Regions from separate parts of the Alteromonas sp. 38 genome, predicted to be linked through region 1. Evidence: predicted binding sites of a transcription regulator. Region 1 holds the regulator's gene; each other region holds the start of a gene.
What was found. The regulator MetJ, encoded in region 1, represses methionine synthesis genes. The targets are predictions, from matches to a motif close to TAGACGTCTAGACGTCTA.
Positions count from the first base shown of each region.

Region 2: a site for MetJ is predicted at 1,577-1,594, ahead of metK (methionine adenosyltransferase). Genes of this name have one in related genera too.
Region 3: a site for MetJ is predicted at 1,558-1,575, ahead of thrA (bifunctional aspartate kinase/homoserine dehydrogenase I). Genes of this name have one in related genera too.
Region 4: a site for MetJ is predicted at 2,251-2,268, ahead of serA (phosphoglycerate dehydrogenase). Genes of this name have one in related genera too.

Region 1 covers NZ_LR733300.1:4,178,876-4,182,545, forward strand. The annotation lists gene rpmE (50S ribosomal protein L31) at 1-3, shown strand, start outside; gene FLAVO9R_RS18010 (hypothetical protein) at 180-494, opposite strand; gene FLAVO9R_RS18015 (malic enzyme-like NAD(P)-binding protein) at 854-2,095, shown strand; gene metJ (met regulon transcriptional regulator MetJ) at 2,176-2,502, opposite strand; gene metF (methylenetetrahydrofolate reductase) at 2,653-3,537, shown strand.
Region 2 covers NZ_LR733300.1:888,388-892,057, reverse strand. The annotation lists gene tkt (transketolase) at 1-1,277, opposite strand, end outside; gene metK (methionine adenosyltransferase) at 1,665-2,810, shown strand; gene FLAVO9R_RS03810 (CYTH domain-containing protein) at 2,929-3,456, opposite strand.
Region 3 covers NZ_LR733300.1:3,643,216-3,646,885, forward strand. The annotation lists gene thrA (bifunctional aspartate kinase/homoserine dehydrogenase I) at 1-1,359, opposite strand, end outside; gene FLAVO9R_RS15790 (LysR substrate-binding domain-containing protein) at 1,689-2,564, opposite strand; gene FLAVO9R_RS15795 (S-(hydroxymethyl)glutathione dehydrogenase/class III alcohol dehydrogenase) at 2,805-3,670, shown strand, end outside.
Region 4 covers NZ_LR733300.1:3,505,329-3,508,998, reverse strand. The annotation lists gene FLAVO9R_RS15245 (DUF481 domain-containing protein) at 1-719, shown strand, start outside; gene serA (phosphoglycerate dehydrogenase) at 829-2,058, opposite strand; gene rpiA (ribose-5-phosphate isomerase RpiA) at 2,300-2,956, opposite strand; gene FLAVO9R_RS15230 (5-formyltetrahydrofolate cyclo-ligase) at 3,038-3,649, opposite strand.

The DNA.
Region 1 (3,670 bases):
TAAGCTCAGTACTCAGAAACACTATGTTTCTTTAAAAAAAGCGCCTATCGGCGCTTTTTTTGTGTCCGCGATTTACATCTGCACTTCATTCTGTATTCAACCAATACCGTGCTCGCCCAGTATAGAGCAGCGAAGTGGAATGCTCGGCTAATGCAATGCTCTATTATTGAAAAGCTCTGTTAATGAAAATCCCGGCGTTTTAGATGTCGTTCCCAGTTGCCGTTACTTTGCAAAGTGCATGCTTGCTCGCTGTCGTAGCGAACTCCTTTGATGTGCACCTTCAATTCGGGGCATACATTATCAAGTTTATGTTCGAATGCTTGGTTCCAGTTTGTTGAAAGTGCTTCGCTTTTTTGCTTTTCGGTTTTAAACACCGCAATAATTTCTGGCCTGCGCCAGTGACCCTCATGCGTAAGCCATTCAAAGCCAACCGACTCAGATTTTGCCCACTCACACACCGCAGTTAACGCTTCAATCAGTTTCTTTTCAGACATGGTAAGTTACGCCTTCTTCTTCATGTTTATTATTATACCTATTCCGCTCACCAGCGTCTTGAACCGTCGACTTAGTGCCTTTTTGCAAAGACCTATTCGATACCCACTATACATATGTCTATAAAATAGAAATAATGTATTAAATTCAAAAGTGTCATTAATGTGGTGAATGGCAAATATTCGACGATGTCACTGGTCATACAAGCAAGACTGTCCTAGATTGAAAGGTATTAAGGGCAGATCAGATATGTACTTAAATGACCCTGTGATAAAGTCGAAGTCATTCTACTGCGGTAACGCAGATTGCCCCTACGGTAACGAAGATTGCCTAACCCCTACATCGAAGGATATGTTTACTAATGTCAGATTTCAGACAACGTGCGCTAGATTATCATGCCAAACCCACGCCAGGTAAAATTAGCGTGGAGCTATCGAAACCAGCAGATAGTGTGGATGATCTTGCTCTGGCTTACAGTCCAGGGGTAGCTGAACCGGTACGAGAAATTGCTGAAGATCCTGATAATGCTTATAAATATACCGCAAAAGGCAACATGGTAGCGGTGATCAGTAATGGTACCGCTATCTTAGGTTTGGGTAATTTAGGGCCGTTAGCTTCTAAACCAGTTATGGAAGGTAAGGCACTGCTGTTTAAGCGCTTTGCAGGGCTTGATGCTATCGACATTGAAGTAAAACATCGTACAACAGAAGAGTTTATTAATACTGTTGCGAACATTGCGGACACCTTTGGGGGTATCAATCTTGAAGATATTAAAGCCCCAGAGTGCTTTGAAATAGAGCAAGAACTCATTAAGCGCTGCAATATTCCTGTATTCCATGATGATCAACATGGTACTGCTATTGTTACGGCTGCAGGCATGTTGAACGCTATTGAAATTCAAGGCAAGAATATCGAGAGCGCGAAAATAGTTTGTATGGGTGCTGGCGCAGCAGCAGTAGCATGTATGGAATTGCTAATTAAGTGTGGCGCACAACGAGAGCGCATTTACATGCTAGACAGAAAAGGGGTTATTCATACCCGCCGTGAAGACCTTACTGAACACAAACGCATGTTTGCCAATAATACTGATAAACGTACGCTAGAAGATGTGATGGAAGGCGCGGATATTTTTGTTGGTGTATCTGGACCTGATGTATTACCCCCAGAAACCCTAGCTTTAATGGGGCCTAATCCGATTGTTTTTGCCTGCTCTAACCCCGACCCTGAAATTAAACCTGAACTAGCACATGAGGTTCGAAGTGACTTAATTATGGCAACAGGGCGTTCTGATTACCCCAACCAGGTAAACAATGTTCTGTGCTTTCCGTTCATTTTCCGTGGCGCATTAGATGTTCGCGCAACGGCCATTAATGACGAGATGAAAGTGGCAGCGGTAGAAGCACTTCGCGCTATTACCAAAGAGCCCGTACCTGAATCTGTGTTAGCGGCTAGCAATAGTAAAAGCCTGACCTTCGGCAAAGAATACATTATCCCTAAGCCAATGGACTCCCGCCTTTGTGAACGCATTGCTACTGCCGTGTCGAAAGCGGCGATTGAATCTGGCGTTGCAAGGCTTCCAGAAGTACCTAGCCGCACAGAGTAAAGGCAATATAGAAGTAGAATTTAGCGCGCAGCTTAGTATTCAAATATTATAAAAAACGGCAATTTTCATTGCCGTTTTTTTTAATCTTCTTGTTCGTTCTCGATAGAAACGTCTATACCCATGTCTTCCATTATACGTCTAGCTTCAGCTGGTACACGGTTAGGGTTGTCTTTTCGCAAATCTTCGTCATCCGGTAGAGGCTGACCTGTGAATGCATGAAGAAATGCTTCACATAATAATTCTGAATTCGTCGCATGACGTAAATTGTTTATCTGCCGACGGGTACGCTCATCGGTTAATGCTTTTAGCACGTTAATAGGAATAGAAACGGTAACTTTCTTAACCTGTTCACTCTTTTTACCGTGCTCTGCGTAGGGGTGTATATACTTACCGTTCCACTCTGCCATAATGCTAACTCTGTCTGATCTTATTTATGTTATGAAGAGAAATTCTAAACAAGTTGACGAAAAGGTCAATTGAGCAGTGTAAACCTCTTGACGTCTAGACGTAAATTCTTTAATTTAGACGTCTAAACGTCTATAAAAGAGTAATTTACCATGGTTTCTTACGCACAAGGTGTTGATGCACTCAATCAGTCCCTTTCGGAACTGCGTGACATTGATGTGTCATTTGAGTTTTTTCCGCCAAAATCAGAGAAAATGGAACAAACCTTGTGGAAGTCAGTTGAACGTTTAGCACCATTAAAGCCGAGTTACATGTCGGTTACCTATGGTGCAAACAGTGGTGAGCGTGATCGCACCCATGACGTGGTAAAACGTATCCAACAACAAACTGGTGTTGCAGCCGTGCCTCACCTTACATGTGTTGATGCTAGCCGAGACGAACTTAAGCAGATTGCAAAAGACTACTGGGATTCTGGCATTCGTCGTATTGTTGCCTTGCGCGGTGATTTACCGCCTGGCGTGAAAGATACCGAAATGTATGCCTCTGATTTGGTAGCACTACTAAAAGACGTGGCTGATTTCGATATATCAGTGGCCGCCTACCCTGAAAAGCACCCTGAAGCCCCTAATGCCCAATTCGACTTACTGAACCTTAAGCGCAAAGCAGAAGCCGGTGCGAGCGAAGCAATTTCACAGTTTTTCTTCGACACCAGTGTATTCTTGCGTTTTCGTGACCGTGCGGCAGCAGCGGGTATCGACCTAGACTTAGTACCTGGCATACTGCCAGTAACTAACTACCAAACCTTGGTAAAATTCGCTGGTTTCACCAATGTGCACGTACCTGGTTTTTTGCACAAAATGTTCGATGGCCTTGACGATGACGATCAAGCTACTCGGAACCTCATTGGTGCTAACATCGCAATGGATCAGGTTAAGGTACTCGCCAAAGAAGGCGTGAAGCATTTTCACTTTTACACCCTTAACCGAAGTGAATTAAGCTACGCTATTTGCCACATGCTAGGTGTTCGAGCAGGTTAATTTCGATTAAACCTTTGCTCCTATAGGGCAGACCAGTATACCATTTACCTATTATTGGGTATTTGAACGACTCGTTTGCCTCGTTGTCACCTTCCTGCGCTGCTTAAATGCCAAGGTGAGTAGCTAATGACCA
Region 2 (3,670 bases), 3.3 Mb from region 1:
CCATGAAGGGTAATACCGTTCATCATGGCCGACATACCGAACTCACGTACACCGTAATAAATGTAGTTACCCGATGCGTCAGTGGCTTCAACGCCTTTACTGCCATCCCAAATAGTCAGGTTTGAACCGGCTAAGTCGGCAGAGCCGCCTAGAAGTTCTGGTAACAAAGGACCAAATGCATTTAATGCATTTTGTGATGCTTTACGTGACGCAATGTTTTGCGGGTTAGCTTGCAAATCAGCAATGATTTTATCCGCTTTATCGCTGAAGTCTGCTGGCAATTCGCCATTTACACGACGCTTAAATTCAGCGGCTAATTCAGGGTATGCACTTTCATATGCTGCGAAGGCGTCGTTCCACGCGCTTTCAGCATCGCCGCCCTTGCCTTTAGCATCCCAACCGGCATAAATGTCGTCTGGAATTTCAAACGCACCGTGGGTCCAACCAAGCTTTTCGCGGGTAGCAATAATTTCGTCATCACCTAATGGTGCACCGTGGCAAGACTCAGTGCCTTCTTTGTTTGGCGAACCAAAACCAATCACCGTTTTACAGCAAATTAGCGTAGGCTGAGCGCTGTTCGATTTAGCTTGTTCAATAGCGGCTTTAATTTGTTCAGCGTCATGACCGTCAACACCTTCAATCACTTCCCAGCCGTAGCTTTTAAAGCGTGCTGGTGTGTCATCGGTAAACCAACCTTCTACTTCACCGTCAATTGAAATGCCGTTGTCATCCCAGAAACCAATAAGTTTGCCCAGGCCTAATGTGCCCGCTAGTGAACAGGTTTCATGAGAAATACCTTCCATCAGGCAGCCATCGCCCATGAAGGTATAGGTGTAGTGATCGACAATATCATGGCCATCACGGTTAAACTGAGCCGCTAATACTTTTTCAGCTAGCGCCATACCTACTGCGTTACTAACGCCTTGGCCAAGTGGGCCAGTGGTAGTTTCAACACCTGGTGCATACCCATATTCTGGATGGCCTGGCGTTTTAGAGTGCAGCTGGCGGAAGTTCTTAAGCTCTTCAATAGGCAGTTCATAGCCTGAAAGGTGAAGCAAAGAGTACAACAGCATAGAGCCGTGACCGTTTGAAAGCACGAAGCGGTCTCTGTTTGCCCAAGACGGGTTTGCTGGGTTGTGTGATAGAAAATCACCCCATAGTACCTCGGCAATATCAGCCATCCCCATAGGGGCGCCTGGGTGACCAGATTTGGCCTGTTGAACAGCGTCCATGCTTAAAGCACGGATGGCATTGGCAAGTTCACGACGAGAGGGCATGTTGTCTCCTGATTTATTTGTAGCTGAATTTCGCTAAGGGAACACTGTGGGCAAAATCCCTTTGTTCAACCTTAAAGCGCTGCATTGCTGTATATCGTAATGTGGGCGTTATTCTTACCCATGCCACCATTCAGTTCAATGGCTTTTCATTGCCATTACCGAAAGTTGGCTAAAATAATGAATATTCACATCATTCCTTTGCAAGCCAATGTCGCTTCACTAGGAAAGCGTGGCTAAATTTACTCAATTATCTATAAAAGTGATCCGCGACTGTCAACAAATCGTAACGAAAGGACTTTTAGACGTCTAGAAGTAAAGACTGGTATTTATACCTTGTTTTAGTACAATACTCACCTATTTTGAACAATAAACGCTTATGGAGCATGTATGGCCACGCATTTATTCACCTCCGAGTCAGTGTCTGAAGGACACCCGGACAAAATCGCCGACCAAATCTCAGATGCGGTTCTAGATGCTATTCTAGAACAAGATCCTCGTGCCCGCGTGGCCTGTGAGACTTACGTTAAAACCGGAATGGTATTGGTAGGTGGTGAAGTCACTACCTCAGCGTGGGTTGATATTGAAGAAATCACACGTAAAACGGTAAGAGACATAGGCTACGTTCACTCTGATATGGGTTTCGATGCTGATTCTTGTGCCGTATTAAACGCTATTGGTAAACAGTCGCCAGATATCAACCAAGGCGTTGACCGCGAAAGCTTAGAAGAACAAGGTGCAGGCGACCAAGGCTTGATGTTTGGTTACGCCAGTGACGAAACTGATGTATTGATGCCAGCGCCTATTACTTATTCTCACCGCTTGGTACAGAAACAAGCTGAAGTGAGAAAATCTGGCAAGCTAGACTTTTTGCGCCCTGATGCGAAAAGCCAAATTACCTTTAAGTACGAAAACGACAAACCTGTAGGCATCGATGCCGTAGTACTTTCTACTCAACATTGTGACTCAGTTTCTACTGCGCAAGTACGCGAAGCGGTAATGGAAGAAATTATCAAACCAGTGCTTCCTAGCGAATGGATTGATAGCAACACCCGTTTCCACATTAACCCTACTGGTCGCTTTGTTATTGGCGGACCTGTCGGTGATTGTGGTCTAACTGGTCGTAAAATCATTGTAGATACCTACGGTGGTATGGCCCGTCACGGTGGTGGTGCTTTCTCAGGTAAAGATCCTTCAAAAGTAGACAGAAGCGCGGCATACGCAGGCCGTTATGTTGCTAAGAACATTGTTGCTGCTGGACTAGCTAAGCGTTGTGAAATTCAAGTGTCTTACGCCATTGGTGTTGCCGAGCCAACCTCTATCAGTATAGATACTTTCGGTACCGGCGTAGTTGATGAGAAAACTCTAGTGGCCTTGGTTCGCGAACATTTCGATTTACGCCCTTATGGCTTAATCAAAATGCTTGATTTAGAACGCGCTATTTACTTACCTACTGCTGCTTATGGTCACTTCGGCCGTGAAGCCTTCCCGTGGGAAGCGACTGATAAAGCTGAAGCGCTCCGCTCAGCGGTTTAGTCTGCTCAGCGCCGTTAATCTAGCTCAAAACTGAAAAAGGGTCGCTTTGTAAAGCGACCCTTTTTAATTTCAGGTCATTAATTTGCTATAGCTTGGCGATAGCGTGCTTATATTTTGGCTATATGGAACCTGCGAGAATGGAAGCACTTTTCGTACTCCCACTCGCTATGACCATATCAGGCAAGCCAAATCGCGCTAACGCAACATTTTGAAATTCTTTCTTGTGGGTCACTTCCGTTTCAGCAAAATCTGGCGGCAAAAACTGTCGACTACTCATTTCACTGTCAAATTCAACTTCCACTACTTTCAACGGTGCTAAGTTACCGGTGAAAATATCTATCACCAGCTGAGCTCCAAAAAAGTCGATACGATATCGCTGCTTTTCCACCCGCATATTTTGGGTTAAAGGCCATAAATCAGCGAATTGCTCAGAATCCAACGCAATTCGCGTGTCTCTGCGTTTAAGGCCAACACCTTGTTTAACGGCCATGGTGTAGTTACCGCCTTCATCTCTAATTCGAATATGCTTATCCGGCTCGGTGGCTAAATAACCTTGTCTTATTGCCACAGGTTTTCGTGTATCTAACAAACCTTCTGGCACATAGCTTACTAAAAACTTTCGTTCAAATTCCCATTCCGTTTGCATCACTCACCTCCGGCCATGTTCCCTATTTGAAAGTACTGCTTTGCCTACTAAATTGAAGTAAGTCTTACTACTACCCTTTAAAAGTTAGTTCACAATAGAAATATCTAACAAGTTTATTTTTAACCTTTTAGATAAAAGACTACACTTACTATTCAGCACTCATTTTTTGTTTCAGTTTTGTGTCAAATTTTTATTTTAAAGTTAGGCACATAGG
Region 3 (3,670 bases), 540 kb from region 1:
CTTCACCGCTTTTTTCGCCCGCTTGTTTTCGATAACCGTTGAAATAGAACGCTCTGAGGACCCTTGGGCAATCGCTACGTTATTAACGCGAGCTTGCGCCAACGAGTTAAAGAAGCGTGCCGCTAAGCCTTTCGCATGACGCATACCGTCACCCACTAAGGTAACAATCGCTAAATCGTGGCGCACTTCAATAGGATCTAACAATTGGTTTTGCAACTCTAACGCAAATGCATCTTCTAACAAGCTTAACGCGCGATCAGCATCCTTACTTTGAATACAGAAGCTTATTGAGTATTCAGAAGAAGACTGAGTGATCAGGCTTATTGAGATATTCGCATTCGACATCACCTCAAACACTCGGCTTGCCATACCAACCATGCCTTTAAGACCTGGGCCTGCAACGTTGAACATAGTGACATTATCAAGTTGAGAGATGCCTTTAACCGACGTCCACTTTTCGCTGGCTTCATTACTGATTAACGTGCCAGGGGCCGCGGGGTTCAGCGTATTACGAATTAAACAAGGAATATGGTGCTGGGCAATGGGGCCGATAGTTTTCGGGTGAAGTACTTTGGCACCAAAGTACGAAAGCTCCATAGCTTCTTGATAGGTTAACTTATCAAGCAGCACTGCTCCTTCAACTTGATTAGGATCGGCATTATAAACACCGTCTACGTCAGTCCAGATTTCACAACAACTTGCATCGATACAAGCCGCTAAAATAGCCGCTGAGTAGTCAGAGCCATTGCGTCCAAGTGTTACTTTTTCACCGGCCTCGTTCGCAGCAACAAACCCAGGCATTACCAATAACTCACTACCATCGATAGGCACATCGGTAAAGCGCGCTTTACTTAATGAAACATCGGCAATGCTATCTAGATACTCACCTTCTGCAAGGATGTAAGTCACCGGGTCGATAATACGATTTTTCACGCCTTTAGCGCTTAAGATACCGCTAAATAACGTTACCGAGATGTACTCACCAATACTTAAAATACCTGCCGCGATATTATCAGGTGCAACACCTAATAATTTAATACCATCGAGGTGTTGATTAAGTACACGCAGTTGCGCATGAATGAAGTCGGTAACATCGGCGTGTGCGAAGCCGCTGAGCTCTTCGTTTAGTGCATCAGCAATACCCGTCACGGTAGACGTCAATTTGTCAAATAGAGGGTGGAAATCTTCGCCAGCGGCTGCCTGCTCACATAAAAGTGACAATGCATTCGTTACCCCTTTAGGGGCAGAAAGTACCACTGCAGCGCCATCGGTTTGGTGGGTGGCCGTGCTAATGTCGTTCACGCGCAAGTAGCGCGGTGCGTCGGCAAGTGATGAGCCCCCAAACTTTAAGACTTTCATGTGCTGCTCCTATATCGGTTACGCCAGGTTACTGCTTTAAATCGGTTACTATGACGTGAGTAAAAAAAAGCCCGCTCTCTGTGAGGGCGGGCTTTCGTTGTCTTATGCTTACTTGCACTAGCCAGCGACCGCCCGTTTTAAGGTGGTAATCATAATGCTGATAGTGCCAATAAGAAGAATCGTTTTCATAGGGTCAATTTGCCGTATAGACGTCTATCTGTCAACCGCAGTTTTCACTATACTGTATTGCAAAAAATGAAACACAAAACATTTCACGTTTCGATTTAAGCGATAATCAATCAGGCGATGCTAGAATCGAGTAGCAAAAACTAATCATCATCAATTAATTGTGCAGATAGAAAATCAACTAACAAGCGAATTTTTGGCACTAAATGCCTGTTCGATGGAAACAATGCCCATACCGCTTCTCGCTTATCTCGATATGATGATAGCACTTCCATTAACTTGCCTGCTGCTAACGACTCACGCACATAGAATCCTGGAAGCTGTACTAAACCCAGTCCGGCCAATGCAGCATGATGTAGGGCATTACCACTGTTATACTTCACTCTTCCCCTAACACGCACGGTTTGCGCTTGCCCGTCATGATTAAACCGCCAATGGGGCTGAGATCCTACTAAGCACTGATGTTCGCTAATCATTTCGGTACTATTGGGTGCAGGGAAGGCATTTAAATATTCAGGGCTGGCGCACACATATAGCTGTCGGGTAGCCAGCTTTTTGGCCACCAACGTAGAATCTTCTAAATTACCTATGCGTATGGCTAGGTCATAACCTTCATCAATAATATCCATCGTGTCGTTAGTAAAACGACACTCTACTTCTATGCCTTCGTATTTTTTTAAAAATTGATTTATAAGCGGGGCGATAAAGGCTTCGCCAAAGGCAACCGGAGCGGTGAGCTTAATAAGCCCTTGGGGTACTTTTTGAAGTTGACTAATATTGAGCTCAGCCTCTTCTAGTGCTTTTAATGCGGGTTGGCATTGTTCAAAATAAATATGCCCGGCTTGAGTGAGTGACACACTTCGGGTGGTACGGTTAAATAACTTAACCCCCAAACGCTTTTCTACATTGGCGACTTTTCTACTTATTTGCGCGCCCGACGTGTCTAACTTAGTAGCGGCCGCTGTAAAGCTGCCAGTACTGGCCACCGCACAAAATTCTACTATACCTTCCCATGTCATGGCGTTTACCTTTATTGATGCAATTATTTCTAGCATGGCGCTATGGTCAATAAAAGTTCTTAGAAGACGCCATTAGCTTACAATTAAACACCAACAAATTATTACACTCAAGTAATAATGAATTACCAAATCTGTATTTATAAAGCAGAGTCTCAGGTCTATAATCTGTTCCATAACGTAAGAAATTATAGGTAACGACATCGTGTTGTTTATCTACCCACTTTAATTTAGGAGCATGCCATGTCATTAGCATTGAAAGATGGACAGACACATATTAAGTCTAAAGCAGCCGTTGCGTGGGCCGCTGGTGAACCGTTAAAAATGGAAGAGATTGATGTTGAACTTCCGAAAAAAGGCGAAGTGCTAGTACGTATTGTTGCCAGTGGCGTATGCCATACCGATGCGTTTACACTTTCAGGTGATGATCCAGAAGGTGTGTTTCCTTCAGTACTTGGCCACGAAGGTGGCGGTATTGTAGAAATGGTAGGTGAAGGGGTAACGTCTGTTGAAGTAGGCGACCATGTTATTCCTTTATACACAGCGGAATGCGGTGAATGTAAATTCTGTACGTCTGGCAAAACTAACTTATGCCAAGCGGTTCGTGAAACCCAAGGTAAAGGTTTGATGCCAGATGGCACCAGTCGTTTCTCGAAAGACGGTGAGCCAATTTACCATTACATGGGGTGTTCTACTTTTTCTGAATACACCGTATTGCCAGAAATTTCTTTGGCTAAAGTGAATAAATCAGCGCCTCTTGAAGAAGTCTGCTTGTTAGGCTGTGGCGTTACCACGGGTATGGGCGCTGTGCTTAATACTGCTAAGGTAAAAGAAGGAGATACCGTTGCTATATTTGGCTTAGGCGGCATTGGGCTTTCAGCTATTATTGGTGCACGTATGGCGGGCGCTAGTCGTATTATCGGTATTGATATTAACGAAAGTAAATTCGACCTTGCTAAGCAACTTGGTTCTACCGACCTTGTTAACCCTAAAAATTTCGACAAACCTATTCAGGAAGTGATAGTTGAAATGACCGACGGCGGCGTAGATTACTCCTTTGAGTGTATCGGTAACGTGAATGTGATGCGTTCTGCACTCGAGTGCTGCCA
Region 4 (3,670 bases), 670 kb from region 1:
TTTTGGCCTTGTCTTTCTCTTCTGTTACTTTTGCTCAAGACGACGTTAAACCTTTCACGATGGAAGGTGAACTCGGTATTATCGCAACAACAGGTAACACTGAAACGTCATCAATCAGTGCCGGTATTACTGCTCACCAAGAATTGCAGCAGTGGAGCAACGACTACATTCTTGAAGGTCTTTACAAGAAAGAAACGGTAGATAACGACGACGGTACCGAAGAAGAGTACACATCGGCACAAAAATTTTACGGTTCTGCGCAGGGTAACTACAAGTTAGAAAACCCGGATTACCGTTTGTTTGGTTTCGCATCATATGAAGATGACCGTTTAAGTAACTTCGACTATCAATCAACAGTTGCTGTAGGTTGGAACCAAAAAGTGCTGGAAAATAAACGTCACACTTTAGAGTACTCAATCGGTCCTGGTTACTCGTTTGCTGAAACGCAAGAAGGCGAAGAGCAGAACAGCATGATTGTTCGTGCTTCAAGTGCTTACTCTTGGAGAATTTCTGACACAGCTAAATTTACTCAAACAGTAAGTACGGAAGTGGGGTCTGACAACACAAAATCTCGTGCTGAGTCGGCGCTTACGGCTACCATTAGCGGTAACCTTTCTATGAAGGTGTCGTTCAAGTTAGACCATAACTCAAACGTATCTGACGACGTTGAAAAGCTTGATACTGAAACGGCAGTAACGCTAGTTTACAACTTCTTCTAAAATCGTATTAACGATTGTAGAAACAAAAAACGCTGCCATTGGCAGCGTTTTTTTATGTCTTCAACATTGATTAACGAATGACGGTAGCTCACTGCCGCCATTCATAGCATTAGTGAAGAATACGGGTCTTAATCGTTCCGTCAATCTGCTGTAGCTGTGCAAGCGCGTCATAAGCTCTGTCTTGCTGAACATCTACCACTACATAACCAATTTCTGCGTTAGTTTGAAGGTACTGGGCTTCAATGTTGATGCCTTTCTCTGCAAACGCTTGGTTAATTTGAGTAAGAATACCCGGCTGGTTTTTGTGCACGTGAAGTAAACGAGAGCGGCTAATGTGCTCTGGCAATGATACTTCGGGGAAGTTAACTGCTGATAAGGTAGAACCATTATCACTGTACTTCGCCAATTTACCCGCCACTTCTATACCAATGTTTTCTTGCGCTTCTTGAGTGCTACCACCTACATGCGGCGTAAGAATAACGTTATCGAATTTACGTAGAGGCGATTGGAATTCTTCGTTATTCGATTTAGGCTCAACAGGGAATACATCAATAGCTGCGCCATTTAGCTGGCCGCTTTCAAGCGCATCGGCTAGAGCGTCAATATCTACAACCGTACCGCGAGAAGCATTAATAAAAATGCTGCCTTTCTTCATTTGCGCAAATTGCTCAGCTGCAAACATGTTTTGCGTTTGCTGAGTTTCAGGCACGTGAAGCGATACCACATCAGAGGTATTTAATAGTTTCTCTAACGACTTAACTTGGGTTGAGTTACCTAATACCAACTTATCTTCAATATCGAAAAACTGCACGCGCATACCAAGGTGTTCAGCAAGAATGCTTAGTTGGGTACCTATATGCCCGTAACCAATAATACCCAGTGTTTTTCCACGGGCTTCATATGAACCATTTGCTGTTTTTTCCCACTCACCACGGTGCGCTTTAGCACTTTTGCTAGGCACTTGGCGAAGCAAAAGAATAAGCTGACCAAGCACAAGCTCTGCTACTGAACGAGTATTAGAAAATGGGGCATTAAATACCGGAATACCACGGCGCTGTGTTGCTTCTAAATTAACTTGGTTAGTACCAATACAGAAACAACCAATAGCCACCAATTTCTGAGCGGCGTCTACCACCTTCTCAGTAATTTGAGTGCGCGAACGAAGGCCAATAAAATGTGCATCTTTCACTTTCTCAACAAGCTCTTCTTCAGGAAGGGACGTTTTGAGATACTCAATATTGGTGTATCCATTATTCTTAAAGGTTTCTAGTGCACTTTGATGCACACCCTCTAACAACAATATCCGGATCTTATCCTTCTCTAGTGAAACTTTGCTCATGGATTTGCTATCTCTTAAAAAGTATTAGTATTTACAGAGCTCGAGGCTGGTGCAGGCGGGGTAGGTAAGACTGGAGCAAACCCTCCGCCGCATGGATGCGGCGGCGGAGCTCCCATGGATTGGTTCACAGCGTGTTTGCGGAAGTCTTACCTACCCCGACTAGTACTAGCCTCAAACTCTCGAAAGGCCATCTAGACGTCTAAACGGAAATCTAACAGAAATCAGTTTAACTTGAAAGCTATTATTTAAAGGTATCAACACCGGTTTCGGTGGCCGATAGTACGATGTCTGCGCCACGTAGGGCGAATATGCCGTTGGTGACCACACCAGGAATATTATTAATCGACTGTTCAAGCTCTCTTGGGTTTAAGATTTCAAGGTTATGTACGTCTAAAATAACGTTACCGTTATCGGTTACCACGCCTTGACGGTATTCAGGATCGCCGCCTAGTTTTACCAACTCGCGAGCCACAAACGATCGCGCCATTGGGATAACTTCAACAGGAAGAGGGAATTTGCCAAGCACGGGAACGCGCTTGCTATCGTCTACAATACACACGAATGTAGTTGATGCACCCGCCACAATTTTTTCCCGGGTAAGGGCTGCACCGCCGCCTTTAATCATGTGTTTGTGTTCGGTAACTTCATCAGCACCATCGATATACACTGAAATATTGCTAACATCGTTTAGTGCGAATACTTCAATGCCTAGGGCTTCTAGCAACTTGGTAGAGGCATCAGAGCTTGATACTGCTCCTTCGATGTTGTTTTTAATTTTGCCGAGTTCTTCAATGAAAAAATTAACTGTGGAGCCAGTACCTACGCCAACAATACTGCCGTTTTCAACATATTCGATGGCTGCTTTAGCTACTGCTTGCTTCTTTGCATTCTGATCCATAGTGACTCTCCTAACTAAATTTTCATCAGTTTACCGGAAAACCGCTAGCTAACCCACCGTGATAGGGGAATTTACGGTGCGTTATGTACGATTAAAGCTCAATTGCTGTGTGGGGGTGACAATTGCGTTTACAGGAATATCCCAAGACTGAACCGGAAGTTTGTCTACTTGTTGGCAATCGTGGGCAATACCAATAAGTTTTGGCTCTATAGTTCGAGTTTGAATGCTGGCTAGCGTGCGGTCATAATAGCCTCCGCCCATGCCTAAGCGATTTCCATTGGCATCGAATCCCACCAACGGCATAAGTATTACCTGGTGCTGAAAGGTAGGGATAACATCAGGGCAGGCTAGTATTGGCTCTTCAATGTTGTATTTATTCACACGCATTGGCGTTTTATCTGTGTAACGAAGAAACAGCAGATGGCCCTTACAAACTGGATGCAATACGGGCAAAGAAGTATGACGTTCAGATGCTTGATTTAAGCCCCAGCATGCGTGCATAAAGGGGCGTAAGTCTACTTCTCCGTCGTTAGGCAGGTAACAGGCAACCGATGATGCATAGGTAATTTCGGGCAATGTTAAAAGGCTATCGCGTACTGCCAACGAGGCGTGCTGCTGCTGTGAATCAGATAATCCGTTGCGTAATGCTCTTAATGTCTTTCGTAGTGTCTTTCGAGATGTACTTTTTACCATACAGCGGGCTTCCAGTGGCTC